3 regions of the Streptomyces sp. NPDC102360 genome follow, and region 2 is predicted to be linked to each of the others. Evidence: riboswitches for the same ligand, from Rfam matches in the RefSeq annotation. Region 2 holds a riboswitch; each other region holds the start of a gene.

Region 1 (9,374 bases), 140 kb from region 2:
GAAGGGGCGCCCGGGGCGCGTGCGACGAGGGTCGACGAACCGCCGCCGTCCAGGCTGAACGCGTCGTCCGAGCCCAAGGACCGCATCGTGGCGGCCACTTCGGTCATCGACATGCCGGTGCGGTAGGCGGGGGCGCCGTCCAGGGCCAGCAGGATCAGCTCGTGGCCGCCGTCCCCGATGCCCGCCGCCGTGCGCACCGCCGACGTCGTCGCGTCCAGGCCGGGCAGCGGCGCTCCGTCGCGCAGCACCGGATAGCCGCCGATCGCGAAGCGGTACGGGATGTGCGAGCGGGCGGCGACGAGCCGGTGGTGGACCGCGACCGGGTCACCCGTCGACAGCTTGCGCAGCCACTGCGCGCCGGCCTCCCTGCCCACCAGGACCGTGGACCCGGCCGCTATCGGCCCGCTGCCGGGGGTGTCGGCCGACGACACGACCCGACCGCGGCGCACCGTCACCTCGTACGTGTCCGTGCTGCACGGCGCCGCCCGCTGGGTGTCCGTGCCGCAGGTGGACCGCACCCGCGACACGCTGCCCCAGTCGGACGTGAACGCCCCCACCGAGCCGACCGGCAGCGCGTACTGGTTCAGCCCGCCCAGCGGCACGCGGTCGTCCGGGGTGCGTACCGAGCCGTCGAGCTCCAGGCTGTCGAGGCGGGCCCGCCGGTCGACCCCGACGCCGAGGACGTCCCGGGTGGAGGTCCCCGGCGGCAGGGCCGGGCCGAAGCGCTGACCGTTCGGCACGGCCGCCTTGAGCGTGTGCCCGCTCGCTATCGCCGGGCCGACGGAGGCGCCGGTGACCTCGACGCCCGGGTGCTGGCTCTCCGTGATGTTGAAGAAGTCCCCGTTGACCCCGCCGACGGCGCCGGCCGCGTCGGACATCGAGGAGACGGTGGCGCGTGCCCCGACCGCGCCGGGGTGCAGGAGGTCGACCCGCACGCGCGGGTCGGTCAGATCGACGGTGAGGACATGGGCATGTGCGGTGCCCTTCGCGGCGGGGACGTCGAACTCCGTGTACGTGACGCCCGGAGCGACCCGCTCGCCCGACGTGGCGCCGGCCGGCGCCGCACCCGTCAGGGCGGCACCGGCCAGCATCGAAGCGACCCCGAGGGCCGCAAGGACTCTTCTCCCTCGCTTGCCAACTCTCGTCTGCATGCGGGGAGTTCAGCAGACGCGGGGTCGCGCGTCGATGGCTAAGTGCCGACGAGTCGGGAACGGATCAGGAAACGTACGCCCTCGGGTGCCTCCAGCGAGAAGCCGCTGCCGCGCCCCTCGACGACGTCGACGATGAGCCGCGTATGGCTCCACACCTCGTACTGGCTCTTGGACATCCAGAACGAGACCGGCTCCGCCACCCCCTGCACCGCGAGATCGGCGAGGAGCACGTCGGAGGCTCCGGTGCGGAACTCGCCCGCCAGGTAGCACATCGGCGCGCTGCCGTCGCAGCAGCCGCCGGACTGGTGGAACATCAGCGGACCGTGGGCCTCGCGCAGCCGCCGCACCAGCTCGGCGGCCGCGTCCGTCAGCTCCACGCGGGGTACGTCGGTCATGACACCCAGTCAAAGGGGTGGGACGTTGCGACCACGTTGCACGCGCGACGCGGGCCCCGGCATAAGCTCCGCACATGGAACAGAGGGAGATCATTCTGCGGGCCATCGGCGTGCTCACCGAGACGCACGAGATGGTGCGCAGGCTCAGCGACGGCGAGGCACTCGACACCGACGTGACGCAACTGGGGCGGCTCGTGTCGGAAGTGTTCCCGACCATCGAGATCCCGTCGGGGGCGAGCGCGGAGGAGGCGGCCGAACTGGCCATCGCCGCGCTGATGCCGGCGAGCGTGTCGCTCGTGGAGGCGTTCGCGTTCCTCTTCACGCAGCTCGCCAAGGTCCACGACGAGGGCCGTATGGACGTCCAATCCAGCGAACTGCTTCAGGAGATCGCGCTGCGGATGTCCGACCCGGGCGCCGAGGAGGAGGCGGAGGAAGAGTGAGAGCGGCGGATCGGCGCCCGCTCGTGCGCGGGCGCCGTGACTCACAGGTCCTGAACTCCGGTAAGGCCCGCGCTTACTTGTTCGGCCCCCGGAAGCGTCCGAACGCCTTGCCGAGCGTGCCGAAGGGGGAGGCGTCCTTGCTGTCCGGATCCGCCGGCGCGTGCGCCTGGGCGTCGCCGCGCGGCGCCTCGGCGAGCGCGGCCCGCGCCGCTTCGGCCGCCTCGCGGTAGCTGTCCCGGGACCTGGTCATGGCGTCGAGCGCCTCGGCGTACTTCGTGACCATGTCCTGCGCGTGCGTCAGCTCCTCGTCGGACGTCAGCAGATGCCAGCCGTCGCGCAGCCGCGTGAGGGCCTGCGCCGCCTCGTCGATCAGCGGCCGCGGGAACGCGGTGAACTCCCGGATCCGGTCCAGCAGTTCGGTCGGCTCGCTGCCGTCGAGGAAGACGCTGCGCACGGTGAAACGGTCCGCCGCATAGTCCGGGTGCGCCGGCGTGGTCGGCAGTACGACGCCGCCGCCGCGCGGCATTCCGGCCTTGAAGTCCTTGCGCAGCCCGAAGTCCACGACCTGGGCCTGGTCGGGCGTCGCCCGGTGCTCGATCACGCGGTGCTGCAGGCTCGGCGGCAGAAACCGCGTGATGGACCGCTGCCCCTGGGCATCCGGTGTCATCGCCTCGTGGATGACCACGTGCACGTACCAGCTGGAGCGCGAGCAGTCCTTGAGGAGACGGCGCAGGGCGTCGTCGTCCTTCGGGAGGTGGTTCGGCGCCCGCAGGCGCAGCCCCGCCACCGTGTCGTGGTCCCATGGCACCCGCTCGCTGTCCGGCCAGAACATCGGCGCGGGCGACGGCCAGGCCAGTTCCCAGGCCCGCTCCGCCTCCGCGGCGAGGACCCAGGTGACGCCTTCGGATTCCTTGGCGCGGGTGTCGGGGTCGTACGTCGTCAGCTGGCCGCGCACGGTGACGTTGTCGGCCACGCGCCAGCGCGCCTCGAACACCCGGCGGGCGCCGGGTCCTGGCCCGGCCTCCTCCTCGCGCGGGTGCAGCACCGTGGAGCGCGCCGCGTCCTCGGGGTCGAGGTCGAGGAAGTCGTCGAGTACGCCCGCCGCCTTGAGGGCGATCAGGTTGCGCCGGACGTCGCGCTCGGGCTCGGGCCCGAGGTGGCGTCCGCGTCCGAGCCACACGGTGTCGGGGACGGGGGTCGGGGTTGAGTTCTTCTTCGCCATGGAGTCGTTCTGTGAGTGATCGGGGCGCGACCAGTATGGGTCCGTGGACGCGCGGGGGCCAGGGCAGGGTGGTCCGGTGTCGGGATTGTCGCGCGTACGCGCCCGATTCGCCCCTCGTGTACCCCGGCGTGGCGCGTCCGATCCCGTACGCTCGCCGAATGGCCAGGTACTACGACGTGCACCCAGCAAACCCGCAAGCGCGCCTCATCTCCGCGATCGCCGACAGCATCCGCGACAGCGCGCTCGTCGCCTACCCCACGGACTCCTGTTACGCGCTCGGCTGCCGGCTCGGCAACCGGGCGGGCGTCGACCGGATCCGCACCATCCGGCAGCTCGACGACCGGCACCACTTCACACTGGTATGCCAGGACTTCTCCCAGTTGGGGAGGTTCGTCCAGATCGACAACGACGTGTTCCGCGCCATCAAGGCGGCCACGCCCGGCAGTTACACCTTCATCCTGCCCGCGACGCGTGAGGTGCCGCGGCAGCTGCAGCACCCGAAGAAGAAGACCGTGGGCGTGCGCATCCCCGACCACGTGGTGACGCAGGCCCTGCTCGCCGAGCTCGGCGAGCCGCTGCTGTCCAGCACGCTGCTGCTGCCCGGCGAGGAGGAGCCGCTCACCCAGGGCTGGGAGATCAAGGAACTCCTCGACCACCAGGTCGACGCCGTCGTGGACTCCGGCGACTGCGGCACCGTGCCGACCACGGTCATCGACTTCTCCGACGGGGAGGCCGAGATCGTACGGGCCGGGGCGGGGGACACGGAGCGCTTCGAGTGACTCAGGGCCCTTGTGAAGGACTCAGCGCGTCGCAGTCGTACCCAGGTAGCGGATGTGCGGCCGTTCACCGGGGCGGGTGACCTCGGCGCGCACCCCGTACACGTCGGCGATCAGTTCCTCGGTGAGTACGTCGCCGGGCTCCCCGGCCGCCACGACCCGGCCCTCGCGCAGCACGACGACGCGCGCGCAGTAGCCGGCGGCGAGGTTCAGGTCGTGCAGGGCGACGACGGACGTGATGCCCAGCGTGCCGATCAGGTCGAGGAGTTCGAGCTGGTGCTGGATGTCGAGGTGGTTCGTCGGCTCGTCGAGCAGCAGCTCGCGCGGCTCCTGCGCCAGGGCGCGGGCGATCTGCACCCGCTGGCGCTCGCCGCCGGACAGTGTGTGCCACAGGCGGTGCGCCCGGTCGGCGAGACCACTGCGGTCCAGGGCGTCGCGGACCGCGGCCTCGTCCGCCGCCGACGCGGGCTGCCAGGCGCGGCGGTGCGGGACCCGGCCGAGCCGCACGACGTCGGCGACCGTCAACTCGACCTGGGCGTCGGATTGTTGCTGCACCATGGCGATGCGCCGCGCGGCCTGCCTGCGGCCCACCGAGGCGAGCGGGTCACCGTCGAGCGTGACGACGCCCGCGGACGGGGCCAGCACGCCGGACAGCAGGCGCAGCAGGGTCGACTTGCCCGAGCCGTTGGGGCCGAGCACTCCGGTGACGGTGCCGGGCTCCGGTGCCACGGACACCCCGTCGAGCACCAGCGCGCCGCCCGGCGACCACGACACGCGGTCGGCGCGCAGTCCCTGCTGGGAAAGGCTCACCGCACACCCCGCCCGCGGTACAGCACCAGCACGAACGCCGGCACACCGATCAGCGATGTCACCACACCCACCGGAACCTCCTGAGGTTCGAGCACCGTCCGCGCCGCTGTGTCCACCCACACCAGGAACACCGCCCCGGCGAGCGCCGTCACCGGCAGCAGCCGGGTGTGCCCCGGACCCACCAGGGCGCGCGCCGCGTGCGGCAGCACAAGACCGACGAAGCCGATCGCTCCCGCCGCGCTGACCAGGGCCGCCGTCAGTAGCGCCGTCACGCACAGCAGCACGATCCGGGTGCGGGCCACCCGGACGCCGAGGGTCGCCGCTGCTTCGGCGCCGAAGGCGAACGCGTCGAGGGTGCGCCCGTACGCGAGGCACACCACGAGCGTGACGGCGAGCACGGCCAGACACAGCCACACCTCGGTCCAGCCGACCCCGCTGAGCGAGCCGAGCAGCCAGAACAGCACGCCGCGCGTCGTCTCCGCGTCCGCCGAGGTCAGCACGACGAACGAGGTCAACGCCGAGAACAGCTGCATCGCCGCGACGCCGCACAGCACCACCCGGTCCGTGCTGCCGCCCAGCGTGTGACTGAGTACGAGCACCAGCGCGAACGAGCAGACGGCTCCGACGAACGCGCCGCCCGATACGGACACGGCGCCACCGCCGAGGCCGAGCACGACGACGAGCACGGCCCCGGTCGACGCGCCCGAGGAGACACCGAGCACGAACGGATCGGCGAGCGGATTGCGCAGCAGCGCCTGCAGCACCGTGCCGCACACCGCGAGCCCGGCCCCGCACACCGCCGCGAGCAGCGTCCGCGGCAGCCGCAGATTCCATACGATGCCGTCCCGGATCGGCGAGAGGTCCGAGGTCGCCAGGCCGATCCGGTCGCCCACCGCCGCCCACACGTCACCGACCCGGATCTGCGCGGGACCGAGGGTGATGGCGAAGGCCACGGAGGCGCACAGTGCGGCGATGCCGGCCGCCCAGGCGAGTGTGGCCCGAAGGGTGATCCGGGGCGCGGCCTGTGGATACGCCGCCGGGGCCGCGCGAGCGGCGACCGTACGAGCCGTCACCGCGCGAGCCCGAACTCGCGCAGCCCCGCGGCCACCCGCTCCACGCCGTCGACCGTCCGGATGGTCGGGTTCATGGCTTGCCCGCTCAGGCGCACGTACCGCTTCTTCTTCACTGCGGTCATGTGCTTGGTGACGGGATTGGACTCAAGGAACTTGATCTTCTGTGCGGCCGACTCGGCCGACTGCGAGCGGCGCGTCAGGTCGCCGATGACCAGCACGTCCGGATCGCGGTCCGCGACCGTCTCCCAGTTGACCTGCGGCCACTCCGCGCGCGTGTCGTCGAAGACGTTGCGCGCCCCGAGCTCCTTGGTGACGATGCCGGGGGCGCCGCAACAGCCCGCCATGTAGGGCGAGTCGGAGTTGGCGAACCAGTACAGGACGTCCACACCGTGCGCGTCGCCCCCGGAAGTGGCCTTGCGGACCCGGGTCTTGAGCGAGTCGATCAGCTTGTCGCCGCGCTTCTCCACGTCGAAGACACGTGCCAGATCGTGGATCTCGCCGTACACGACGTCGAGCCCCAGGGTCTTGGTCCGCACCCCGTCTCCGTCGCCGTTGTCCTTGCCCACGCAGTCGCTGGGGGAGAGGTACGTGGGCACGCCCAGCTTCTCGAACTCCGCGCGCGGCGCCACACCGCCCTTGCCGAGGGTGTACGTGAACGAGGCAGCGGCGAAGTCCGGTTCGGTGCCGAGGACCTTCTCGAACGACGGGTAGCGGTCGGCCAGCCGCGGCACCTTCGCGTTGGCCTTCGCCAGGTCCTTCGGGACCGGGTCGGTCCAGGTGCCGGTGCCGACCATCCGGTCCTCGAGGCCGAGCGAGAGCATGATCTCGGCGGAGCCCTGGTCGAGGGCGACGGCCCGGCGCGGGGTGTGCTCGACCCGCACCTTTTCTCCGCAGTTGTCGAGCGTGACACCGCCGCCACCGGCGGCACCGTCCTCGGTGGTGGCGGTCGTGCCGCACCCGGTGAGCAGCAAGGCGCCCACCAACAGCGGGGCGCATCGGCGGAGTTGACGTGCGAACAGCACGGGGGTTCCTTCACGTCCAGGGCTCATACGCGGAGCCGGCCTATGGTGAGGGCCTGCCGTTTGGATCAGGCCCCAGCCCCCACGCCACGCGGCACTGGAGACCGCCAGCAGGTCTTCGGACTCGGGGTCGTCCGCGCGAAGCGCCTTCCCAGGCCGATGTGCCGGCCCAGTGGCAGTGGCTCCGCCCGTCACCCTCACCGCTGCGCGTCAGTTCCGGTTTCCCACCGGATTCCCTGACCCGTGTGCGTAGAAAAACACACAAAGGTACGACTGGCTCGGCGAAACTATCACGCCGGGCATCCGCTAGGCGGAGGGCGGGGTGAAGACCGCCTCCAGCTGGGGACGGGTTCCGTCCCGGTGGTGGTCCATGAGCGATACGAGGCGTTCGTGGTCGCGGACGCGGAGCGCCTCGACCATCTCCGCGTGCTCGTCGACGATCCGCTTCTGTGACATCGGGTCGTGCAGGAGGTAGGCCCGATAGCCGTCGCTCAGCTGCCAGACGCGGCGCAGTTCGGCGACGACGAGGTCCAGGCCCGACGCGGTGAACATACGGAAGTGGAAATCCGAGTTGAGGCGGGCCATGGCGGTGAGGTCGCCGCGGGCCGACGCCTCCGCGATCCGCTCGTTCACGCCGGAGAGTCCTTCGAGCGCGGAGGCCGGGAGAGGCGGCAGTCGACGCAGCACCTCCGCCTCCAGGACCCGCCGCATCAGATACGTCTGCTCGAACTCGGCCGCGGTCAGCACCTTCACCCGGTACCCGACATTGCGGACGTGGTCGAGGACGCCTTCGCTCGCCAGCACCCGCAGCGCCTCACGTACCGGGGCCCGGCTCACCCCGAGACGCGTGGCCAGTGCCTCCTGCCGCACCGGGCTGCCCGGCGTCAGATCGCGCGCGAACAGCATCGCCCGCAGCTCCTCCACGACCTGGGCCACCGCTCCGGACACCGCGTCAAGACGCTCCGCTCCCGTCTGAGCCGTCACTGGTGCCTGCCTTCCCGTCGAGGGTTGTCGACTCTAACTCCCCTGAAAGTGCAGGGGCATTGACATGGTGCCGCACGGTGAGTCAGATTGCATCCAATCTTGCTCAGGTCTTGCTCAGGTCTCGCTCGGATGTATGTCCCGTTCAGTGGCGAACGCCCGGAAATTTGACCCAGCGGTGGCGTCAACAGGCGCTATCGGTGGCCGATTTCAGAGGAGGACTCGGCGATGACGCCGAAGGAACCGGCAGAATCGGTAGACAATTCTGAAGCCGCGGCGGCGGCAGCGGGTGGCGGTGGATCCCCTGCGGGCCGACCGCTGGACGGCGTCCGCGTCGTCGACATCACCTCGACGCTCATGGGCCCGTACTGCACCCTGCTGCTCGCCCAGTGGGGCGCGGACGTCATCAAGGTCGAGCCGCCGGCCGGCGACGTCGTCCGCTACATAGCCGACACTCGAGGCAACGGCATGGGCCCCGCCTTCCTCAACACCAACCGCGGAAAGCGCAGCGTCGCCCTCGACCTCAAGGCGCCCGGCGCGGCGCCCGTCCTCGCCGCCCTCGTGGACTCGGCCGACGTCCTCGTGCACAACCTCCGCCCCGCCGCCGCCCGTCGGCTCGCCCTCACGGCCGAGTCCGCGCTGGAGCGCAACCCGCGCCTCGTCCACTGCGCGTTCCGCGGCTTCGCCGCCGGTGGCCCCGACTCCGACCGGCCCGCCTACGACGACGTCATCCAGGCCGCCGGAGGCGTCGCCGCACTCCAGGGCGGCGACGGCGGAGCGGAGTACGTGCGGCAGGCCGCGGCCGACAAGACGGTCGGCATCTACGGGGCCGCGGCCGTGCTCGCCGCGCTGCACGGCCGCCAGGCCTCCGGCCGGGGGCGCGCCGTCGAGGTCCCGATGCTGGAGACGATGGCCTCGTTCACCCTGCTCGAACAGCAGGGCGGCCGCGTCTTCGACCCGCCCACGGGCCCCACCGGCTACGCCCGCACCAGTTCCCCGCACCGCCGTCCGTGCCGCACCAAGGACGGCCACCTCGCCGTCATGATCTACACCGACGCCCAGTGGCGGTCCTTCTTCGCCGCGATCGGCCGCCCCGCGCTCGCCGACGATCCGCGCTTTCGCACCATCACGGAGCGCACCGAGCACATCGACACCCTCTACTCGATGGTCAACGCCGAACTGTTGCTGCGCACCACGGCCGAGTGGCAGGCCGAGTTCGACGCCCGCGACATACCCGCCACCCGCGTCAACACCCTCGACGACCTCTTCACCGACCCGCACCTGAGCGCCACCGGTTTCTTCGAGCGCACCGAACACCCCACCGAGGGGCCGCTGTTGCTCGGCCGACCGCCGGTCCGGATGACCGAACCCGCTGTCGGCGCTTCCCCGCGCGAGGACGAGGGACCGCTCCGCCCCGCCCCGCACCTCGGCGAGCACACCCGCGAGGTCCTCGCCGAACTCGGCCTGCCCGGCGCGGAGGCCGCCGCCCTCTTCGACAACGGAACAG
Region 2 (9,374 bases):
AGTTCGGTGACATCGTGCAGGCCATCGACGACCTCGACGCCGATGTCATCAGCCTGGAGGCCGCCCGCTCCCACATGCAGGTCGCGCACGAGCTGGCCGAGCACGGCTACCCGCGCGAGGCAGGTCCTGGCGTGTACGACATCCACTCCCCGCGCGTTCCGACCATCGACGAGGCAACCGCTTTGCTGCGTACGGGACTTGAGGCCATCCCGGCCGAGCGGCTGTGGGTCAACCCGGACTGCGGGCTGAAGACCCGCGGCTGGGCCGAGACACGGGCCTCCCTGGAAAACCTCGTCGCCGCCGCACGCGCCGTCCGTGAGGAACTCGGGACGACCGCGCCCTGACGTGCGACTCCGAGGCCTCGCCCCTGGTGCCGACACTCCGGCGCCAGGGGCGAGGCGCCCTCCCGCCTACATCAGGCGATCGGCGTGTACGTGCGCCTCCCCCGCCGGTACGCGATCTCGCCGAGCGCGATGTCGCAGAGCATGAACGCCGCGAGCGGGATGCCGAGCAGCGGCACGAAGTAGCCCAGCAGGGCGATCGCGACCATCAACGGCACCACCACGTACGGCGGCACGTGCTGCCAGGCGCCGCGTGGGACGGGCCGCCCAAAGGTGGCGCCGCGACCGCGCTGCCACCACATGCGGTACCCCCACACGACGAGGAGCACCACGGCCGCGGCGAGGGCGGCGAGCGCGATCTGGTTGACGATGCCGAACAGGTTGCCGGTGTGCAGGTCGATGCCCCAGCGGGACAGCTTGGCGAGCACCGGGTAGTCGGCGAACCGCACCACGTCCGTGACCTCGCCGCTCATCGGGTCGACGGCTACGGCGTCCTGCTTCTCCGGCCAGCTCCGCTGGATCTGCTGGACGACGTACCCCGAGGACGCGTCGGCGGGCGGGACGATCTCCACGGGGTTCGAGAGACCCCTGGCGCGGGCCGCTTCCAGCACCGCGTTCAGCCCGACACCGCCATCACCTCCTGAGGAACCGGACCCGCCCATGTCGTGGCCTGCGTGCTCACCACCCGGGGCCGCTGCCGCGGACACCGTCGGCGTCGTCTGCCCGAGCGCGGCGCGCAGGTCGGTGATGTTCGCCCCTGCGTACGTCGACCAGGTCAGGCCCGTCGCGGACAGGAAGAAGAGTCCGAGCGCCGCCCAGACACCCACCGATCCGTGCAGCGACAGGGTGCGCCTGCGGCCGGTGGTGCCACGGACCGGGCGCCGCGAGCGACGCCGGCCGAACCAGAGGACGAGGCCGCCGCCCGCGATGACCCACATCCAGCTTGCCGCGAACTCGCTGTAGAGGCGGCCCACTTGGCCGAGGTGGAGGTCGCGGTGGAGCTTGTCGATCCAGGTGCGCAGTGGCAGCGCGCCGGTCGATCCGTACTGTTCGAGGGCGCCGCGGACCTCCCCGTTGTACGGGTTCACGAACACCGCGAGCGTGTGGTCGGCGTCGACTCCGGCTACACCGGAGAGCATGACTCGGGTTGTCGCGCCGGCCTCGGGTGCGGGCCGCACGGCGCTGATGTCTCCTTGCGGGTGGGCCTCGCGGGCGGCGGCGACCTGTTCGGCGATCGGCAGCTCGGCCTTGCCCACGGGGACGTTCAACTCATGGGCGTACACGAGCTTCTCGGCCTGGAACGAGCCCGCGTAGAGCAGGCCCGTGACCGCCGCGACGAACACGAACGGGGCGACGAACACCCCCGCGTAGAAGTGCAGTCGCAGCACCAGTGGGCGCAGCGACGCCCAGACCGACCGGGCGTCGGACGGGGACGGGGACGGGGATGGGGACGGCGGTGCGTGCCGGCTCTCTTCCGCAGGACGCGGTTCTGAGGTGTCGGACGTTTCGGAGGTGAGGGACAACGTGGTTCTCCGGTTTCGGGCAGCACGGGGTCCGGGCGCGGCCCTCGCGGGCCTGTGCGCCTCGGGATCCGGTGCGGTGCATGGGGGGGCTCGGCCGTGCGGCCCGCCAGGGGTGTGCGCACGGCCGACGCCCGAGGGTGCGGCGCAGCCTCGGGTGAACCGGCTGTCGTCAGGCGACAGCGTCCCCTGCGGGTGGGCCCCGGGAGGTGATGGTGTCCGCGAGGAGGAGGGCGCGCGGGGTGCGGTCGTCCCGCTCGCGGCGGAGCCGGATCCGCGGCCGGTGCGGCGGAGTCGGGAGGCGGAACGGGAGCTTCAGGGGTGCGATGAGCCGTCCGACGACGGACCTCGCGATGCGGAACGCGGCCTGCTCGCCGCCCGCGAGCCAGAGGCCGCTCAGCACGGCGGCCAGCAGGTGGGCCACGAGCATGCCGGACGGCGAGATGCCGCCCATGTCATGAGCGGGCGGCTCCATCTCGGCCGGCATGTGTGCCATGCCTGCCATGCCGTGCATGCCACTCATGCCGCCCATGGGATCGGCCGACATGGAGGCCCTGGGTACACGGCACATCACATGGTCCAGCCACTGGCCCGCGAGGGAACCGCCCGACTCCGCCGGGTGCGTGAGGACCTGCGCCCACGAGAAGAACAGGTGAAGTGCCGCCTGTGCCACCACGGCCAGGCCCACGACCGGCAGGAGTCCACGCTCACGCCCGGCCGGCACACAAGCCGCTCCACCGATGGCCACGAGACCGGCGGTCAACGCCCACCACGGCACGGTGTCACCGGACATGAGCGTGTGCGCGAGCGCCGTGAGCAGCACGCAGACGGCCGCGAACACCGCGGCCCGTCCGGCGCGGGCGTTCCAGCCTGTAGTCATGGCCGGTCCATCTTGGCATCCATGGCCCAGTGATCGCCGGTGGGTTCGCAACCCGGCGTGCGCAGCGTGGCAGCAGCGTAGGATCGCCAGGTCATCGCCGCGACGGGAGACAGGAAGCCGGTGCGAATCCGGCACGGTCCCGCCACTGTGACCGGGCAGCGCGCGTCAGCGCCGCCCGGGAGTCAGGTCACTGGCCCGTCGCGGGCTTGTTCCGAGGAGCGCGGACTCCGTAGGAGGCTTCACGTGTACGACGGTCTGTACCGTCCCCATGCCCTTCCCCTCGCCCGTGTGCGACGACGGCGCTTCGCCGTGCGCGTCGCGGCCACCTTCGCCTCACTGTCGGCGACGGTGCTCACTGCCGGCTGCGGCCCGTCCGGCTCGGCGACTTCGGCCGCCGAGCGCGCCGACGGCCCGCGGTCGTCGACCGCCAAGGGCTTCCCCGTCACCATCGACAACTGCGGCGTCAGGACGACGTACGAGAAGCCGCCCTCGCGCGTGGTGACCATCCATCAGCACCCGGCCGAACTCATGCTCTCCCTCGGCCTGAAGGACCGCATGGTCGGCACGGCGTTCCCCGACTCGGCCGTCCTGCCGAGCCTGCGCAAGGACTACGCGTCGGTTCCCCAACTGTCCGCGAGGGCGCCGTCGTTCGAGAAGGTCCTCGAAGCCGAACCCGACTTCGTCTACGGCGGCTACTCCAGCGCGTTCGACGAGAAGGAGGGCCGCTCGCGCAAGGCGTTCGCCGACGCGGGCATCGACACGTATCTCAACCGCGAGTACTGCGGCGCGAAGAACGTGACGATGCGGGACACCTACGCCGAGATACGCACCATCGGCAAGATCTTCGGGGTCTCCGAGCGCGCCGACGCCCTCGTCTCCGATCTCCGTGGGCGGGTCGCCAAGGCGAGCGCCGCCGTTCAGGGCGAGCCGGACGTCCCGGTGTTCGTGTACGACAGCGGTGACAAGTCCGCCTTCACCGCCGGCGGCAAGGGCCTGGGCACGCAGCTGATCCACCAGGCCGGCGGCCGCAATGTGTTCGCCGATCTGGACGATGTGTTCGGCGATGTCTCCTGGGAGCAGGTCGTCGACCGCAGGCCCGAGGTCATCGCGATCTACGACTACGCGGGCGACAAGAGCGTCGAGCAGAAGAAGCGGTACCTGCTCTCGCAGCCCGCGCTCGCCGACGTCCCCGCCATCAAGCACAAGCGGTTCGTCGTGCTGCCGTTGACCGCGACGCTGGTCGGTGTGCGGTCGGCGTACGCGGCGGAGGGTCTGGCGCGCGGGCTGCATCCGGAGAGCTTCAAGTGACGGCGCCCGTCGTGGTCGACAGGCGACCGACGGGCGTGCGGCAACGGCACACGGGACAGGGGGCACGCCTGACCGCCGCCCTGGTCCTGCTCACCGCGCTGCTCGTCGTCTCCCTCACTGCCGGACTCGCCATCGGCTCGGTGCATGTGCCACCCGGTCAGGTGTGGGGCATCGTGACGCACACACTGGGCGCCGACTGGTGGGGCGACGCGGACTGGTCGCGGGCGCGGGAGACGATCGTGCTCGACGTGCGGGCGCCGCGTGTCCTGCTCGGCGCGGTGACCGGGGCCGGACTCGCGGTCGTCGGCACCGCTCTCCAAGCCCTGGTGCGCAACCCGCTCGCCGAGCCGTACCTCCTCGGTGTCTCCTCCGGCGCCTCGCTCGGCGCGGTCGCGGTCCTCGTGTTCGGGGTCGGCGTGTTCGGGGCCATGTCACTGTCGGCGGCCGCGTTCGCGGGCGCACTCGGCGCGCTCCTCCTCGTCTACGCCACGGCGCGCACCGGCGGACGCATCACGTCCAGTCGCCTGATCCTGTCCGGTGTGGCGGTCGCGTCGATTCTCAGCGCGCTGCTCAACCTGCTGCTGCTCACCACGGACCGCGGCAACGAGGCACGTACGGTCCTCGCCTGGACGCTGGGCGGACTCGGCGGCGTGTCCTGGAACTCGCTGTGGCTGCCGGGGTTGGCCCTGCTCCTGGGAATCGGTGTCCTCATGGTGCAGGCGCCGAACCTGAACCTGCTGCTCGCGGGCGAGGAGGCCGCCACGACGATGGGCCTGGACGTGTCCCGCTTCCGCGCCCGCATGTTCGTGCTGGTCTCGCTCGTCACCGGTGTGCTGGTCGCGGCGGCCGGGCCGATCGGCTTCGTCGGTCTGATGCTGCCGCACATCGTGCGCCTGCTCGTCGGCGGCGACCACCGGCGGGTGTTGCCGACGGCGGCTCTCGGCGGCGCGGTGTTCCTCGTGTGGGCGGACATCGCGGCGCGGACGGTCGCCGCTCCGATGGAGATCCCGGTCGGTGTGCTGACGGCGCTGTGCGGCGGCCCGTTCTTCCTGTGGCTGATGCGACGGGACGCCCGGCGCAAGAACGCGGGAGGTGCCGGATGACGGCCGCCGATCTCCACATCGAGAATCTGACACTCACGGCGGGCGCCCAACGACTGGTCGACGACGTCTCGTTGACCGCCCGGCCCGGCGAGACCATCGGCCTCGTCGGCCCCAACGGCAGCGGCAAGTCCACGCTTCTGCGGGCCGTCTACCGCGTACTGCGCCCGGACGCGGGGACCGTACGCGTGGACGGCGCCGACGCGTGGTCGCTTCCGGTGCGCCGGCTGGCCCGTACCGTCGCCGCCGTCGTGCAGGACGCGGGGGCCGACGTGGAGCTGACGGTGGGCGAGGTCGTCGCGATGGGCCGTGCCCCGCACAAGCGCCTGCTGGCGGGCGACACGGCCGAGGACGCCGGCCTGATCGAGGCCGCCCTCACCTCCGTCGACGCGGCCGACCTCGCCCACCGCCCCTTCGACCACCTCTCCGGCGGCGAACGCCAACGCGTCCTCATCGCCCGCGCCCTGGCCCAGCAACCGTCCCTGCTCGTCCTGGACGAACCCACCAACCACCTTGACATCCGCCACCAGTTGGAGATCCTCTCGGCCCTGCGCCGCCTGCCCGCCACGGTCCTGGTGGCTCTCCACGACCTCAACCTGGCGGCCCACTACTGCGACCGTTTGTACGTGCTGCGGGGAGGCGAGGTCGTCGCCTCGGGCCCACCGGGCGACGTACTCACTCCGCAACTCCTCTCCGAGGTCTACGAGGTGTCCGCCGAGGTCGCCGTCCACCCGCGAACACGTCGGCCGCAGGTGACGTATCTGCCGAAGGCCGACGGTGCCGACGGGGCCGGCGAGTCTGGCGGGGGCTTTCGATAGGGCGGCCCGTGCGGTGCGGGAATCCGCGTGGGTGCCGGCGGCGTTGGATCAATCGTCAGCCGTAGGCAATAGGCCCCTGCTTCAACTGCTCGGGGCTCCGCCCCGGACCCAGCTGCTCAATCGCCGCAGGGGCTTGAATGGACCGCTTCGACCGGGAGACAGCCCTCATGTCAGAGCCAGAGATCGACGCCCTCGTGTTCGACGTGCTGGGCACGCTCGTCGACGAGCCCGCCGGAATCCGCGCCGGCATTCGCCAACTCGTCCCAGCACTGGCCGACTCCGATTCCGAGGCCGAGGTCGACAAGCTCCTCGCGCTGTGGCAACAGCACATCGAGCGCGAGCAGCAGCGCGTACTCGACGGTGACAGGGCCTACCTCGCGAGCGACGTCCTCGATCTGGAGGCCGCCCGGCTCGTCGCCGATGCCGCCGGGGTCGACGATCCGGCCGCGGTGGCCCAGTTGGCCCTGGCCGGGCGCAGGCTTCCGCCGTGGCCGGACACGGTGGCAGGGCTCGACCGGCTCGCCCAGCGGTTCCCGTTGATCGGGCTCTCCAACGCGAGCCGGACGGCGCTCCTCGGCCTCAACGCGCACGCGGGACTGCGCTGGCACCAGGCGTTGTCCGCCGAGGACGTCCGGACCTACAAGCCGGATCCGGCGGTCTACCAGTTGGCGGTCGCCGTGGCCGGACGACCGCCGGAGCGGCTGCTGATGGTCGCCGCCCACGCCTGGGACCTGCGCGCGGCCCAGGCCCTCGGCCTGCGCACCGCCTACATCGCCCGCCCGGTCGGTGACCCGCCCGTCGCCTCGGACCGGTTCGACCTGTACGCCGACGACCTGACCGGGCTCGCCGCCCAGATCGGGGCGTGAGAGGCCCGACTTCAGATGTGTGCCAGGAAATCGGCGATCTGCGCCGCCACGGTGTCGGGGACGAGCGACGGCGCGAAGTGCGTCTGGCCGGGGAGCGCTGTGTACGTGACGTGGGGCAGCGCGGCAGCGAGCCGGTCGAGGGCCGCCGGCATCGGCTGCCAGGTGTCGGCGCCTCTCATCAGCAGGGTCGGGGCGGTGACATCTGACCAGCGCTCCACGTCCGGCGAGTCGGCGATCAGCGATTCGAGGTCGCGACACCAGCCGGGCGCGTCATCGGGTCCGGCGTCCGGTTCGGTGTCGGGGGTGTCTCCGGGGTCGTCGGTGTCGCCCGGCTCCATCAGGTCAAGGAGCGCTGCCGGGACCCGGGCCACCTTCTCGGCCAGCAGGCGGTCGGCGCGCCGCCGGTCGCCCCGCGCGGTCAGCTTCTGGAACTCCGCCAGTACGGGGGCCAGTTCGGCGCCCACCGCGTACAGCGGCGGCTCCCACAACACCAGTGAGCGAACCGGCAGACCGGCCGCCGCCGCGTGCAGAGCGACGTTGGCGCCGTAGGACATGCCGACCACGTGCACGGGGCGGCCGATCTTGGTGATGAGTGCGTCGAGATCCGCCACTTCGTCGGCGAAGCTCTTGGGTGAGCGGCCCGGTCCACTCGGGGCGTAGCCGCGGCGCACGGGCGTCCACACCTCGTAGCGGTCCGCGAGGAGTTCGGCCACCGGCTCCCAGGAGTGCAGCCCGCCGCCGGAGCCGTGGACCATGACGACCGGTGGACCGGCGCCGAACTGCCGGTAGGCGATGGCCGTCCCGTCGACGGACTCAAGTGACACGACTGGCCCGAAGAGGGACTCGGGCGACTGGAACTCGTTCGGCATGCCAGGACCCTCGCACGCCGCGTCGGAACGGGGCCACCCCATTTCGCAGCCCGCTCCGAGCGGCGCAAGGAGCGACACGGCCCCGCGCCACCCTCCCCCAATGAACCCTTGGGTGACACTGAACCGACCATACGAAGCGGAGAGGTTGGATCATGACGCACGCGGTTGTCGCAGGGCTTGACGGAATTCGGGACGACCTGGCGGATCTCTACCGGGACCTGCACGAGCACCCGGAACTGTCCCTTCAGGAGAAGCGGTCGGCCGAGCTGCTCGCGCGGCGTCTGCGGGCCGCGGGCGTCGACGAGGTCGTCGAACACGTCGGGACGACCGGCGTGGTCGGCGTGCTGCGCAACGGCGAAGGCCCGGTGGTCATGCTGCGCGCGGACTTCGACGCGCTTCCGGTGGAGGAGAAGACCGGGCTCCCCTACGCCAGTGTCGCCCGCGGTGTGGACCGCGAGGGCAAGGACGTGCCGGTGATGCACGCGTGCGGGCACGACATGCACGCGGCCTGTCTGGTCGGGGCGGCGAGCCTGCTGGCCGGGACCCGCGATCAGTGGCGGGGCACGGTGCTGCTGGTCCTCCAGCCCGCGGAGGAGCTGGGGTGCGGCGCCCAGGGCATGATCGACGACGGGCTGTTCGAGCGTTTCCCCACGCCGGAGGTCGTCCTGGGTCAGCATGTGGGGCCGCTGCCCGCCGGGTTCATCGGCCACGGCAGCGGTCCGGTGATGGCCGCCTCGGATTCGCTCGATGTCACCTTGCACGGTCGCGGCGGGCACGGCTCACGCCCGGAGGCCGCCATCGACCCGGTCCTGATGGCCGCGCATGTCGTGACCCGGTTGCAGGGTGTCGTCGCCCGCGAGGTGCCCCCGGCCGAGACGGCGGTCGTCACGGTGGGCCGACTGCAGGCCGGCACCAAGGACAACATCATTCCCGACGACGCCGAGCTGGGCATCAACATCCGCTCCACGACGGCGGCCACCCGCGAGCTCCTGCGCTCAGCGACCGAACGCGTCGTCCGCGCCGAGGCCGCGGCGGGCGGTGCCACGCGCGATCCCGACCTCGACTGGACCATCAGCGTTCCCGCCCTGGTCAGCGACCCGGATGCCACCGCCACCACGCTGGCGGCCTTCGTCGGCCACTTCGGCGAGCAGCGCCTCTTCCCGCTGCCGCCGGTCAGCGCCAGCGAGGACGTGGGGGTGTTCGGCGAGGCGATCGGAGTGCCGACCGTCTTCTGGTTCTGGGGCGGCCTCGAAGCCGAGACCGCCCTGGCCGCGCTGCAGTCCGGCCGGCTCGACGACCTGCCGGCCAACCACTCCCCGCACTTCGCCCCCGTGCTCGAACCGACCCTGAGCACGGGCGTGGAGGCGCTCACGGTCGCGGCGCTGACCTGGCTGGCCACGCCGTGACACGACGGACCCGGGCGGGCCTCGCTAGTAGTACCCCTTCGACCCGTCGATCAGTTCCCGCACGATGTCCGCGTGGCCCGCGTGCCGGCCGGTCTCCTCGATGAGGTGGATGAGCATCCAGCGGAGGTCGACCTTGCCGTCGCCGTACTTGGGGTGGCGGCCGGTGGCGTCGAGGGAGGCCGTGGCCACGATCTCGTTGCTGCGGGCGCACTGGAGCTCGTAGTCGACCAGCAGTTGTTCGAGGGTGACGCCGTCGGTGCGCCAGT
Region 3 (9,374 bases), 1.1 Mb from region 2:
GGACCGTGCCCCGGGGCCGGCAGCGCCAGATAGCCGTGGGCCGTGCCGCCCTGGCTGTCGAACGTCACGTTCTGGCGCGCAGGGCGGCCCGTGGACCTGGGGGTGTGCGGGGTGTGCGGAGTGTGTGCCATGAAACCACGATGCCACCGCGGTCGACCGCGGTGGCATCGTGGGGGCCGAACTGGCCGTGTCAGTCCTTCTTCTGCGCCGACTGCAGCGCCGTGATGCACATCGCGATCGCCGACTGCAGCTCCTCCAGGCGCTGCAGCATGTCGTCCTCGACGATGTCGTCGATCTCCTCGGCGGCGACGTCGTCGAACGTCAGCTCCTCGAAGGCCTTGGTGGCCTTCTGCAGGCTGCTGTAGAACTTCGCGCGCCGCTCCTGCACCCGCAGTTCGGGGTCCTTCTCGACGGTCTCGGCGACGAGCGTGCGCACGGTGTCGTACGCCTCGCGGGCCCACTCGCCCGCCTCCTCGTCCTCGTCCAGCTCGTCGATGAGGGACAGGTGCCGCTCGGCCTCCTGGCGCAGCTCGGGGGAGGCCTCGATCTTCTGGCCCGCGGGGGTCTTGACCTGCCCCTCCTCCGCGATCCTGCGTACGTACTCGAGCTGGCCGCCGGTCTTGGTCTCCTCGGCGACGGCCTTCTTCAGGTCGTCCGTGCGCACGACGTCGCGCGCCATGCCCGTGCGCAGCACCGGGTCCTCGTCGAGGCGGTCCATCAGCGCCTTGCGGGCGGCCTCGGCGGTGCCGGGGTCGGCGAGGATCGCGGCACGCAGCGCGGTCGGGTTCTCCGCGACCTCCAGGGCCTTCGTCGGGCGGATGCCCTCGGACTCGGCGGCCGCGGTGATCGCCTGACCGCGCACCGAGGTCGCGCTGTTGCGGGACACGTAGTACGACAACCAGACGTCGGCGTCCGGGAGTTCGACGTCGGTACCGGGCTCGAGGGCCTCGAACTGGGGGACCAGGCCGTCGTCCGCCGCGCTGTCCCACGCCTTGTAGAACCGCATGACGCGGTCGGGGGAGCAGTCGGCCAGTTCGGCGAACTTCCGGGCCGATACCTTCACGGACTCCCCGGCGGACTGCCCGCCGGGCCGCACGCTGCGGGCCACCTTCAGGGCGAAGGCCCAGCCGCCGGTGCGGGCGTAGACGCCGAACTCGTGGGCGTCGCGGGTGATGGCCTCCGGTACGTCGCCGGGGGCCGGGTCGTCCTCGGCCTCCGCCTCGGCATCGACCTCGGAGCTCTCCGCGAAGGGGACCTCCGTGGGCGGCGTCCAGAAGTCGCCGGACGGGCTGTCGGACGCGCTGTCGGACGCACCTTCGGGGGCCGCGGCGGTGGCGTCCGGGGTATCGGTGGTCGGCGGGGTCCACATGTTCGCGGTGTCCCCGGGCTCGGCCGTCTCCTCGTTCGCGGGCGCGGCGGGGCCGGCGTCAGGGGCGACGGCCGGCGCGGGCACGGGCTCCGCGGGAACGTCGTCGCCGGACGGGATGGCGGCGTCGGACGAGTCGATGGCTACGGACACGTAGGCACTCCTGAGTGATCGGGCGCGTGCGGGTTGACGAGCCACTTTATCGTTCCGATTGGGCCGTTTTGCGCGCGAGTTGCCACAACGGCGCGGCGGACGCGTGTGCGAAGCCCGGGCGGCCCGTCCTGGGCGGTGGCACGGGTGGGGCGTGGTACGGACGGGCCCGCCATTCGCGGCTCCCCCTTCTGCGAACAGCGGGCCCGGGCTCGGCCTCGACCGCGCGCCGCGGCGGGAGGGCGAGGGCACGGGAGGCTCGATACCGCAGCATCTCAGCGCGCGGCCCCGCGGCGGACGGGGCCAAGGGGCCCTCCCGGTGGGCCGAACGGCCCCGATTCAACAGCCGGCTCGCATTCATCCGTGCGGCGCGGACGCGGCGCCGGCGCCGCGCACCACCCGCAGCAGGTATTCCTTGCGGTGCAGCGGGTCGTGGTCCGTGCGGGAGCGGCGCGGCACGCCCGCGCGGACCGGGGCGTAGTGGTCGAAGGAGGCCTCCAGGACGCCTTCGCCCCGGGTGAGGGACGGCAGTTGCTGCTCCAGGGCGCGCACCCGGGCCGCGGGGATCAGCCCGTCGACCTAGGTCGTCGATCACCCCGGCCGTGTGCAGGGGCCGCTCGGTCAGGCTGGTCTTACCGGCGTCGACGTGCGCGAGAATGCCAAGATTCAGCGGGATCCTGCGCGGAACCTCAGGCGTTCACGCATGGGAGGAATCGCATCCCGTGACCGCGACGCGGAGCGTCGCAGCCACGTGCTTGTGGTCGAACACAGTGCCGCTTGGTCGCCGGATCGTGGGATGGATGTACGGAACTCGCCCTCGTGTCCGTTTGGGTGCGTAGGGTCGCGGCCATGAAGCTGGTGGTGCGGGTGAAACTCCTGCCGACGCCCGTACAGGCGGCGGCACTTGAGGCGACCCTGCACGCCTGCAACGAGGCGGCCACCTGGGCCGCCGAGGTCGCCTTCGAGCAGCACGCACGCCGTCCGCTGCTCCTGCGCAAGCACACCTACACCGCGATCCGACAGCGTTGGGGCCTTGGCGCCCAGGCCGCCCAGCACGCGATCAAGAAGACCTGCGACGCCTACACCACCCTGGCCACCAACCTGCGCGCCGGACGCTACGGACGCCCCGGAACCAGGCGCCACACCCTCGCCTCGGGCAAACCGGTCACCTTCCGGGACGATGCCGCCCAGCCCTACGACGACCGGATGCTGTCCTGGCAGCACGCCGCGCGCACCGTGTCGATCTGGACCACGGCCGGCCGGATGAAGGGCGTGGCGTTCACCGGGCAGGACGAACAGCTCGCTGTCGTGGCCGCGCACCGCAGGGGCGAGTCCGACCTGGTCCGCCAGGGCGGCACGTGGCTCCTGATCGCGACCTGCGAGATCGAAGAGGCCGCCCTCAACGCCCACCCCGCAGAGTTCCTCGGCGTTGATCTGGGCATCGTGGACATCGCCACCACCTCCGAGGGCGAACGCTACTCGGGGCGCCGCGTCAACCGTCAGCGCGCGAACGATCGCCGACTGCGGTCCACGCTGCAGAAGAAGAACACCAAGTCCGCCAAGCGGCGGGCCAGGAAACACGCCGGGAAAGAGGCCCGGCGCAACAAGGACATCAACCACAAGATCAGCAAACGGATCGTGGCGGAGGCTGAACGCACCGCACGCGGCATTGCCCTGGAAGAACTGACAGGCATCCGCGAGCGGGCACGGCTGAGAAAGCCCCAACGCACCACGCTCCACACCTGGCCCTTCGCCCAGCTCGGCGCCTTCATCGCCTACAAGGCCCGCAGCGCCGGGGTCCCGGTCGTGTACGTCGATCCGGCCTACACCAGCCAGGAATGCTCCCACTGCCACCACACCGCACGCCACAATCGGCTCTCCCAGGCCGAATTCACGTGCCGGGTCTGCGGTTTCGTTGAACACGCAGATGTCAACGCGTCCCACAACATCCGCCAAAGAGGCTGGATGGCGTGGGTCTGCGGGGCCCAGTCAACGGCCCCTGAACTCACCCTCATCGCGTGAGCTCTGGACGCAGCCGAGCCTCGCCACAGCCAGTGACGACTCGAGCAGCAAGCCCGGGAAATTCATTACCGGGTAGTTGACTGTGTGCACTGACAGTCATGTCCTTGAGGGAGAGGGCAGGGGCCTTCTGAAGGAACATGTCTGCAGTGCGCATGGATCGGTCCTCACGGTAGGGGCGCGCGGGATTGCCGCTGCCGTCAGTGCAGCAGGGGGCCGCGCGCCCCGGCAACCGAATTACGCGCCGTCGGCCAGCCGCGCCGACCACCGCTGCTCGACCCTGGCCAGGCGCCAGTAGGCGATCGCCGCCACCCACACGGCCACGAACAGGCCCACGATCACGTACCCGACGTTGTCGAGGTCGAGACCGGCGATCCACCCGGTGACCGCGTCGGACAGGGCGAGCTTGTCGTGCAGGACGCCGACGAGCTCGATCGTGCCGATGAAGAACGCGACCGCGATCGACAGACCGGTGATGGTGAGGTTGTAGAACACCTTGCGCACCGGGTTGGAGAACGCCCACTGGTAGGCGAAGTTCATGAACGTGCCGTCGAGCGTGTCGAACAGGCTCATGCCCGCGGCGAACAGCAGCGGCAGGCACAGGATCGCGTACCACGGCAGGCCCGCCGCCGCGCCGCTGCCCGCCATCACCATCAGCGTCACCTCGGTCGCGGTGTCGAAGCCGAGCCCGAAGAGGAAGCCCAGCGGGAACATCTGTCCCGGCCGGGTGATGGACTTGGTGAAGCGGCCGAGGATCCGGTTCATGAACCCGCGGGAGTCCAGGTGCTCCTCGAGCTTCCGCTCGTCGTACGAGCCCGCGCGCATCGCCCTGAAGACCTTCAAAATGCCCATCAGGGCGACGAGGTTGAGCGCCGCGATGAGGTACAGGAACGTGCCGGAGACGGTCGTGCCGACGACGCCGAGCACCTGGTGGGTGCGCGAGTCGTCGTTCAGCAGGGTGCCGGCGAGCGCCGCGCCTCCGGCGACGAGCGCCGCCATGGCCACCACCACGCTGGAGTGGCCGAGGGCGAACCAGAAGCCGACGGAGACGGGCCGCTTGCCGTCCGCCATCAGCTTGCGGGTGGTGTTGTCGATGGCCGCGATGTGGTCGGCGTCGAAGGCGTGCCGCATGCCGAGCGTGTACGCCGTGATGCCGAGGCCGATACCGAAGGCCTTGTTGCCTACTTCGTAGTGCTCGGGGACGACGAGCAGGAACAGCACGCCGAACGCGACGACGTGCAGCGCGGCGATCACCGCGATCAGGCCGGCCGTGCGCAGCGTGTCCTCGCGGCGCCAATGGAAGGCAGGGGAGGGGGAAATGGGGGAATTCTGGGAGTTCCCGGGCAGGGTCATGCGTCGATCACGCTCCAGCACCTCGTGGATCACTTCGTGAGATGCCGCGGCCGGTCTCCTGGCTTACGGGCGTGCCCGCCGCTCCGGCCTTCCCGGCGGCCGTCGGCCGCCAGTGGCGTACAGGGTGGAACGGCGCGCTCCGGACGGCGCTGTCCGAAACCCGATCACAGTGGCGAGGGCCGCTCCGGAATGGGCCCCTGAAGGGCCGTCACCGGTCTTCCCGAGCACCACGGCCCGGCCACCCTACTACCTACCCGGAAGCGCGCTCACGGGCCCGGTCGATCTCCTCGTACGCCTTCTCCCGGCCCTCCCAGTGGGAGCCGTCGACCGACTTGCCCGGCTCCAGATCCTTGTAGACCTCGAAGAAGTGGGTGATCTCCAGGCGGTCGAACTCGGGGATGTCCTCGATGTCCCGGGTCGCGTCGTGCCGTGGGTCGTGCGCGGGCACGCACAGCACCTTCTCGTCCGGGCCCTTCTCGTCGCTCATCACGAACATGCCGATCGCCCGGCACTCGATGACGCAGCCGGGGAACGTCGCGTCGCCGGTCAGGACGAGCGCGTCCAGGGGGTCGCCGTCGCCGCCGAGCGTGCCCTCGATGTAGCCGTAGTCCGCGGGGTACTGCGTCGACGTGAACAGCATCCGGTCGAGCCGGATCCGGCCGAGATCGTGGTCCATCTCGTATTTGTTCCGGGACCCCTGCGGGATCTCCACGATCACGTCGAACGCCTCGGCGCGTGCCTGACTGCTGCCCAATGTGGCCTCCTTGCCGCATTCCGACGCCCACGAGTGTGCGCTGTGGCGGGCAAGGGCGGAAGACCTCAGACGGCCGGAGGAATGGCGAATTCGAGTTCGGGCCGGTCCCAGGCGACGGCCGGCGGGCGCGCGGGCACCGTGCCGGTGCGGTGCGCGCCCATGGAGCGGTAGAAGCCCTCGGCGGGCGGGTGTGCGACGACGCGGACGTGGTCGAGGCCCGCGGCTCGGGCCTGCGCCCGCATGTGGTCGACGAGCAGCCGGCCGATGCCCCGGCCCTGCGCCTCGTCCGCGACGAACATCAGGTCCAGCTCCGGCGGCTCGGTGAGCAGCGCGTAGAAGCCGAGCACTCGCTCGTCGCCCTGATCCACTGCTACGTAGACGTGGTGCGCCTCTACGTAGTCGGGTCCCACCCGGTAGCCCGCGACCATGGAGGCGTACGGGTCCCGGTAGGCGCTGGAGCCGCGCACGAGGCGGGTGAGGCGCCGGGCGTCCTGGGTGGTGGCCCGCCGGATGGTGACCGCCCGGCCGCCTCCACGGCGCGTCATGCTCGCGTTCATGCGTCGAGTATTACGCATGCGGGGGTGCGGTCAGGTGGTGGGCACGGTCGACTGCGCCTGGCGCAGGAACGTGGCGTTGTCCGGGCTCTGGCGCAGCTTGTCGAGCAGGGCCTCGTAGGAGGCGGCCGGGTCCCGGCTCTGCAGGGCCCGCCGCAGTCCGCGGACGACGGTCAACTCGGGGGCGGAGAGCAGGAGTTCCTCGCGGCGGGTGCCGGACGGGGTGAGCTCGACGGCCGGGTGGACGCGGCGCTGCGCGAGGACGCGGTCCAGGCGCAGCTCCATGTTTCCGGTGCTCTTGAGCTCCTCGAAGTAGTAGTCGTCGGCGCGGGAGCCGGTGTCTACGAGGGCGGTGGCGAGGATGGTCAGCGACCCGGCCTCCTCGGCGTCGCGGGCCGCGCCGAAGAAGCGCTTCGGGCCGTGCAGCGCGGCGGCGTCGACACCGCCCGACAGGGTGCGGCCGCTGGTGGAGGCCGCGTTGTTGTACGCGCGGCACAGCCGGGTGAGGGAGTCCAGGAGGATCACTACATCGCGGCCCTGCTCGGTGAGCCGCTTGGCGCGCTCGACCGCGAGTTCGGCGAGCGCGATGTGCGCCTTCGCCGGCTGGTCGAACGTCGAGGCGTACACCTCGCCGCGCACGGAGCGGCGCATGTCGGTGACCTCCTCGGGGCGCTCGTCGACGAGCACCACCATGAGGTGCGCCTCGGGGTGGTTCGCGGCGAACGCGGCGGCGAGCTGCTGCAGCAGCACCGTCTTGCCGGTCTTCGGCGGCGCGACGATCAGGCCGCGCTGCCCCTTGCCGACGGGCGTGAACAGGTCGACGACCCGTCCGGCGAGCCCGGCGGCCGGGTGCTCCAGACGGAACCGTTCGCTGGGGTGCAGCGGGGTGAGATCGGCGAAGTGCGGGCGGCGGCGGGCCGTCTCCGCGGGCGCGCCGCCGACGGTCTCGACGTGCGCGAGGGAGCGTGGCTTCCCGCATGTCCCGTCGACGAAGTCGCCCTTGCGCAGGCCGAGTTGGCGGATGAGGTGGGCGGGAACCTGGACGTCGTGCGACGTCGGGATCAGGTCGGTCGCCCGCAGGGAACCGTGCCCGTTCCCGCCGATGTCGAGGACGCCGGCGGCGCGGACGGGTTCTTGGGGTGTGGTGGTTTCTCGGGTTGTGGTGGTGGCCGTGGTCATGGCGATCACAGGTCCTTTCGCGGGCCGGGCCGCGGACGCGGCAGGCGTACAAGAGCAGGGAAGGGAGGGGATCCGGCGAGTGGCAGGGGCGGCTGAGCGCGCCCCGCGGCCGGGGAAAACCTGGTGCGTGCGGCAACGGGTGAAGAGCCCGCCAGAAGCCGCTGACCAGGGATGACGTGCGCTGTGTGGCGACGGGAACACCGTCGGACCGAAAGCGCTGAAAGGAGAGATTCGGTACCGGCGCCTCGAAACGGGCGAGCACATGTACCGCTAAGACCGTACCACCAGATCCCTGCCGCGCGGCAAGCCCCGACTTCGGCGGCGGCGCGCCCTATGCTGATCCGCCATGTTCACCGATCAGGGTCCCACCCTCCGCGAGCTGGCCGTTCAGGCGCTTTCCTCGGTCGAGCGGGGGTACGACCTGCTGGCGCCGAAATTCGACCACACGCCGTTCCGCACCCCGGATGCCGTGCTCGATTCGGTGGGCCGCGCGCTCGCCGGACTCGGCCCGTATGCCACCGGGCTCGACCTGTGCTGCGGCACCGGCGCGGGCCTGCGCGTGCTCCGCGAGGCGGGCGTCGGGCGGTCCGTGGGCGTGGACTTCAGCGGCGGCATGCTGGACGTCGCGCGGCGCGGAGAGCCGACGGCCCACTGCGTCCGCGCGGACGCGCTCACGCTGCCCTTCGGTGAGGTCTTCGATCTGGTGGTGAGCTTCGGGGCGTTCGGGCACTTCCTGCCGCGTGAGTGGCCCCGGCTGTTCTCCGAAGTGTGCCAAGTGCTGCGCACCGGCGGGCAGTTCGCCTTCCCGCTGCCCGCGCCCGCGGCCCCCGGTTCGGTGGGCTACTGGGCGATGCTCGGCTTCGACGGCGCGATGCGGGTGCGCAACGCGGTGTGGCGGCCCCCGTTCGTCATGTACTACCGCCCGTTCCGACTCGGCGACGTGCGCCGGGAGTTGGACCGCGCCGGATTCGACGTGGCGCTGCGCGCGCTGCCCGAACTCGGCGAGCGGCCCGACGGCAGCCCGCGGTGCAGGCTGGTCGTGGCCACGCGCCGCTGAGGGGGTCGGGCAGGGGGCCTCGGGGTTCCCCGTATCGCTCTCAGTCGTCCTCGCCGCCCGCGAAGGGCGTCGTCTGCCAATGCTCGACAGCGGGCGCGAGGTACTCGGTCAGCTCGGGCAGCTGCGGCACGAGCGTGAGGATGTTCGCGGGCGGCGAGGGTGCCAGGTGGACGACGACGGAGAAGACGTCGTGCAGCACCGCCGCGTCCGTGATGGTCAGGCCGAGCTCACGCCCGGCCGCGACCGCCGCGTCGACGGCGGCGGAGCGGCGGCCCGCGCGCTGTTGTGGTGTCAGGAAGGTGGTCATGGGTTCCTCGGTGGGGAGACGGGGCGTCCGGTGGAGGGCCGGGGCGGCTCCGGCACGGGTGTGCGTGGCGGGGCCGCCCCTGCGTGGATCAGTGGCGGCGGCCCGCGCGCAGTTCGAGGCGCTCCCCTTCGAAGCTCGCGCGGAAATCGCGGTCGTGCGACACGACGACCACCGCTCCCGGGTACGTCGCGAGCGCCGCCTGGAGGTCCTCGACCAGGTCGAGCGCGATGTGGTTGGTCGGCTCGTCGAGGACGAGGAGGTCCGCGGGGCGGGTCACCAGGCGGGCGATCTGCAGGCGCCGCTGCTGGCCCGCGGACAGGGCGGCCACCGGTACGTGCAGGTCCTCCTCGCGGAACAGGCCGAGCGTCAGAAGCTGTTCGGCGTACTCGTCCGGCGCTCCGGGGCGTCCGGCGGCGAACGCCGCGAGCAGCGGGAGCCGCGTGGAGTGGACGGGCAGTTCCTGCGCGAGGTAGCCGATCCTGGCGGGGCGGCGGGCCGTGCCCGCGTCCGGTTCCAGGTCGCCAGCCAGGACGCGTAGGAGGGTCGTCTTGCCCGCGCCGTTCTCGCCGGTGACCAGGAGCCGGTCGCCGGGCGTGAGCGTGAGGAGCCCGTCCAGGCGCAGCCGTTCGCCGACC

What was found. Region 2 has a riboswitch for cobalamin ahead of ACIRHA_RS07165 (ABC transporter substrate-binding protein). Riboswitches for the same ligand answer to the same signal wherever they lie in the genome.
Region 1: it holds a riboswitch for cobalamin, as region 2 does, so the genes downstream of both, ACIRHA_RS07865 (ABC transporter substrate-binding protein) here and ACIRHA_RS07165 (ABC transporter substrate-binding protein) in region 2, are expected to answer to the same signal.
Region 3: it holds a riboswitch for cobalamin, as region 2 does, so the genes downstream of both, ACIRHA_RS02300 (HoxN/HupN/NixA family nickel/cobalt transporter) here and ACIRHA_RS07165 (ABC transporter substrate-binding protein) in region 2, are expected to answer to the same signal.

What each region holds. Positions count from the first base shown of each region.
Region 1 covers NZ_JBIWLG010000001.1:1,710,126-1,719,499, forward strand. The annotation lists gene ACIRHA_RS07830 (phosphodiester glycosidase family protein) at 1-1,091, opposite strand, end outside; gene ACIRHA_RS07835 (DUF779 domain-containing protein) at 1,190-1,546, opposite strand; gene ACIRHA_RS07840 (hypothetical protein) at 1,621-1,986, shown strand; gene ACIRHA_RS07845 (hypothetical protein) at 2,060-3,208, opposite strand; gene ACIRHA_RS07850 (L-threonylcarbamoyladenylate synthase) at 3,367-3,987, shown strand; gene ACIRHA_RS07855 (ABC transporter ATP-binding protein) at 4,009-4,794, opposite strand; gene ACIRHA_RS07860 (FecCD family ABC transporter permease) at 4,791-5,804, opposite strand; gene ACIRHA_RS07865 (ABC transporter substrate-binding protein) at 5,864-6,916, opposite strand; cobalamin riboswitch at 6,978-7,177, opposite strand; gene ACIRHA_RS07870 (GntR family transcriptional regulator) at 7,193-7,870, opposite strand; gene ACIRHA_RS07875 (CaiB/BaiF CoA transferase family protein) at 8,096-9,374, shown strand, end outside.
Region 2 covers NZ_JBIWLG010000001.1:1,566,174-1,575,547, reverse strand. The annotation lists gene metE (5-methyltetrahydropteroyltriglutamate--homocysteine S-methyltransferase) at 1-344, shown strand, start outside; gene ACIRHA_RS07175 (PepSY-associated TM helix domain-containing protein) at 416-1,864, opposite strand; gene ACIRHA_RS07170 (hypothetical protein) at 2,034-2,741, opposite strand; cobalamin riboswitch at 2,813-2,955, shown strand; gene ACIRHA_RS07165 (ABC transporter substrate-binding protein) at 2,985-4,049, shown strand; gene ACIRHA_RS07160 (FecCD family ABC transporter permease) at 4,085-5,152, shown strand; gene ACIRHA_RS07155 (ABC transporter ATP-binding protein) at 5,149-5,967, shown strand; gene ACIRHA_RS07150 (haloacid dehalogenase type II) at 6,135-6,833, shown strand; gene ACIRHA_RS07145 (alpha/beta fold hydrolase) at 6,845-7,702, opposite strand; gene ACIRHA_RS07140 (amidohydrolase) at 7,855-9,108, shown strand; gene ACIRHA_RS07135 (DinB family protein) at 9,133-9,374, opposite strand, start outside.
Region 3 covers NZ_JBIWLG010000001.1:505,126-514,499, forward strand. The annotation lists gene ACIRHA_RS02275 (dienelactone hydrolase family protein) at 1-131, opposite strand, end outside; gene ACIRHA_RS02280 (hypothetical protein) at 191-1,519, opposite strand; partial or broken gene ACIRHA_RS02285 (GTP-binding protein) at 1,874-2,095, opposite strand; partial or broken gene ACIRHA_RS02290 (GTP-binding protein) at 2,094-2,192, opposite strand; gene ACIRHA_RS02295 (RNA-guided endonuclease InsQ/TnpB family protein) at 2,366-3,538, shown strand; gene ACIRHA_RS02300 (HoxN/HupN/NixA family nickel/cobalt transporter) at 3,773-4,888, opposite strand; cobalamin riboswitch at 4,919-5,149, opposite strand; gene ACIRHA_RS02305 (inorganic diphosphatase) at 5,139-5,642, opposite strand; gene ACIRHA_RS02310 (GNAT family N-acetyltransferase) at 5,708-6,199, opposite strand; gene rho (transcription termination factor Rho) at 6,230-7,375, opposite strand; gene ACIRHA_RS02320 (class I SAM-dependent methyltransferase) at 7,722-8,432, shown strand; gene ACIRHA_RS02325 (hypothetical protein) at 8,473-8,739, opposite strand; gene abc-f (ribosomal protection-like ABC-F family protein) at 8,828-9,374, opposite strand, start outside.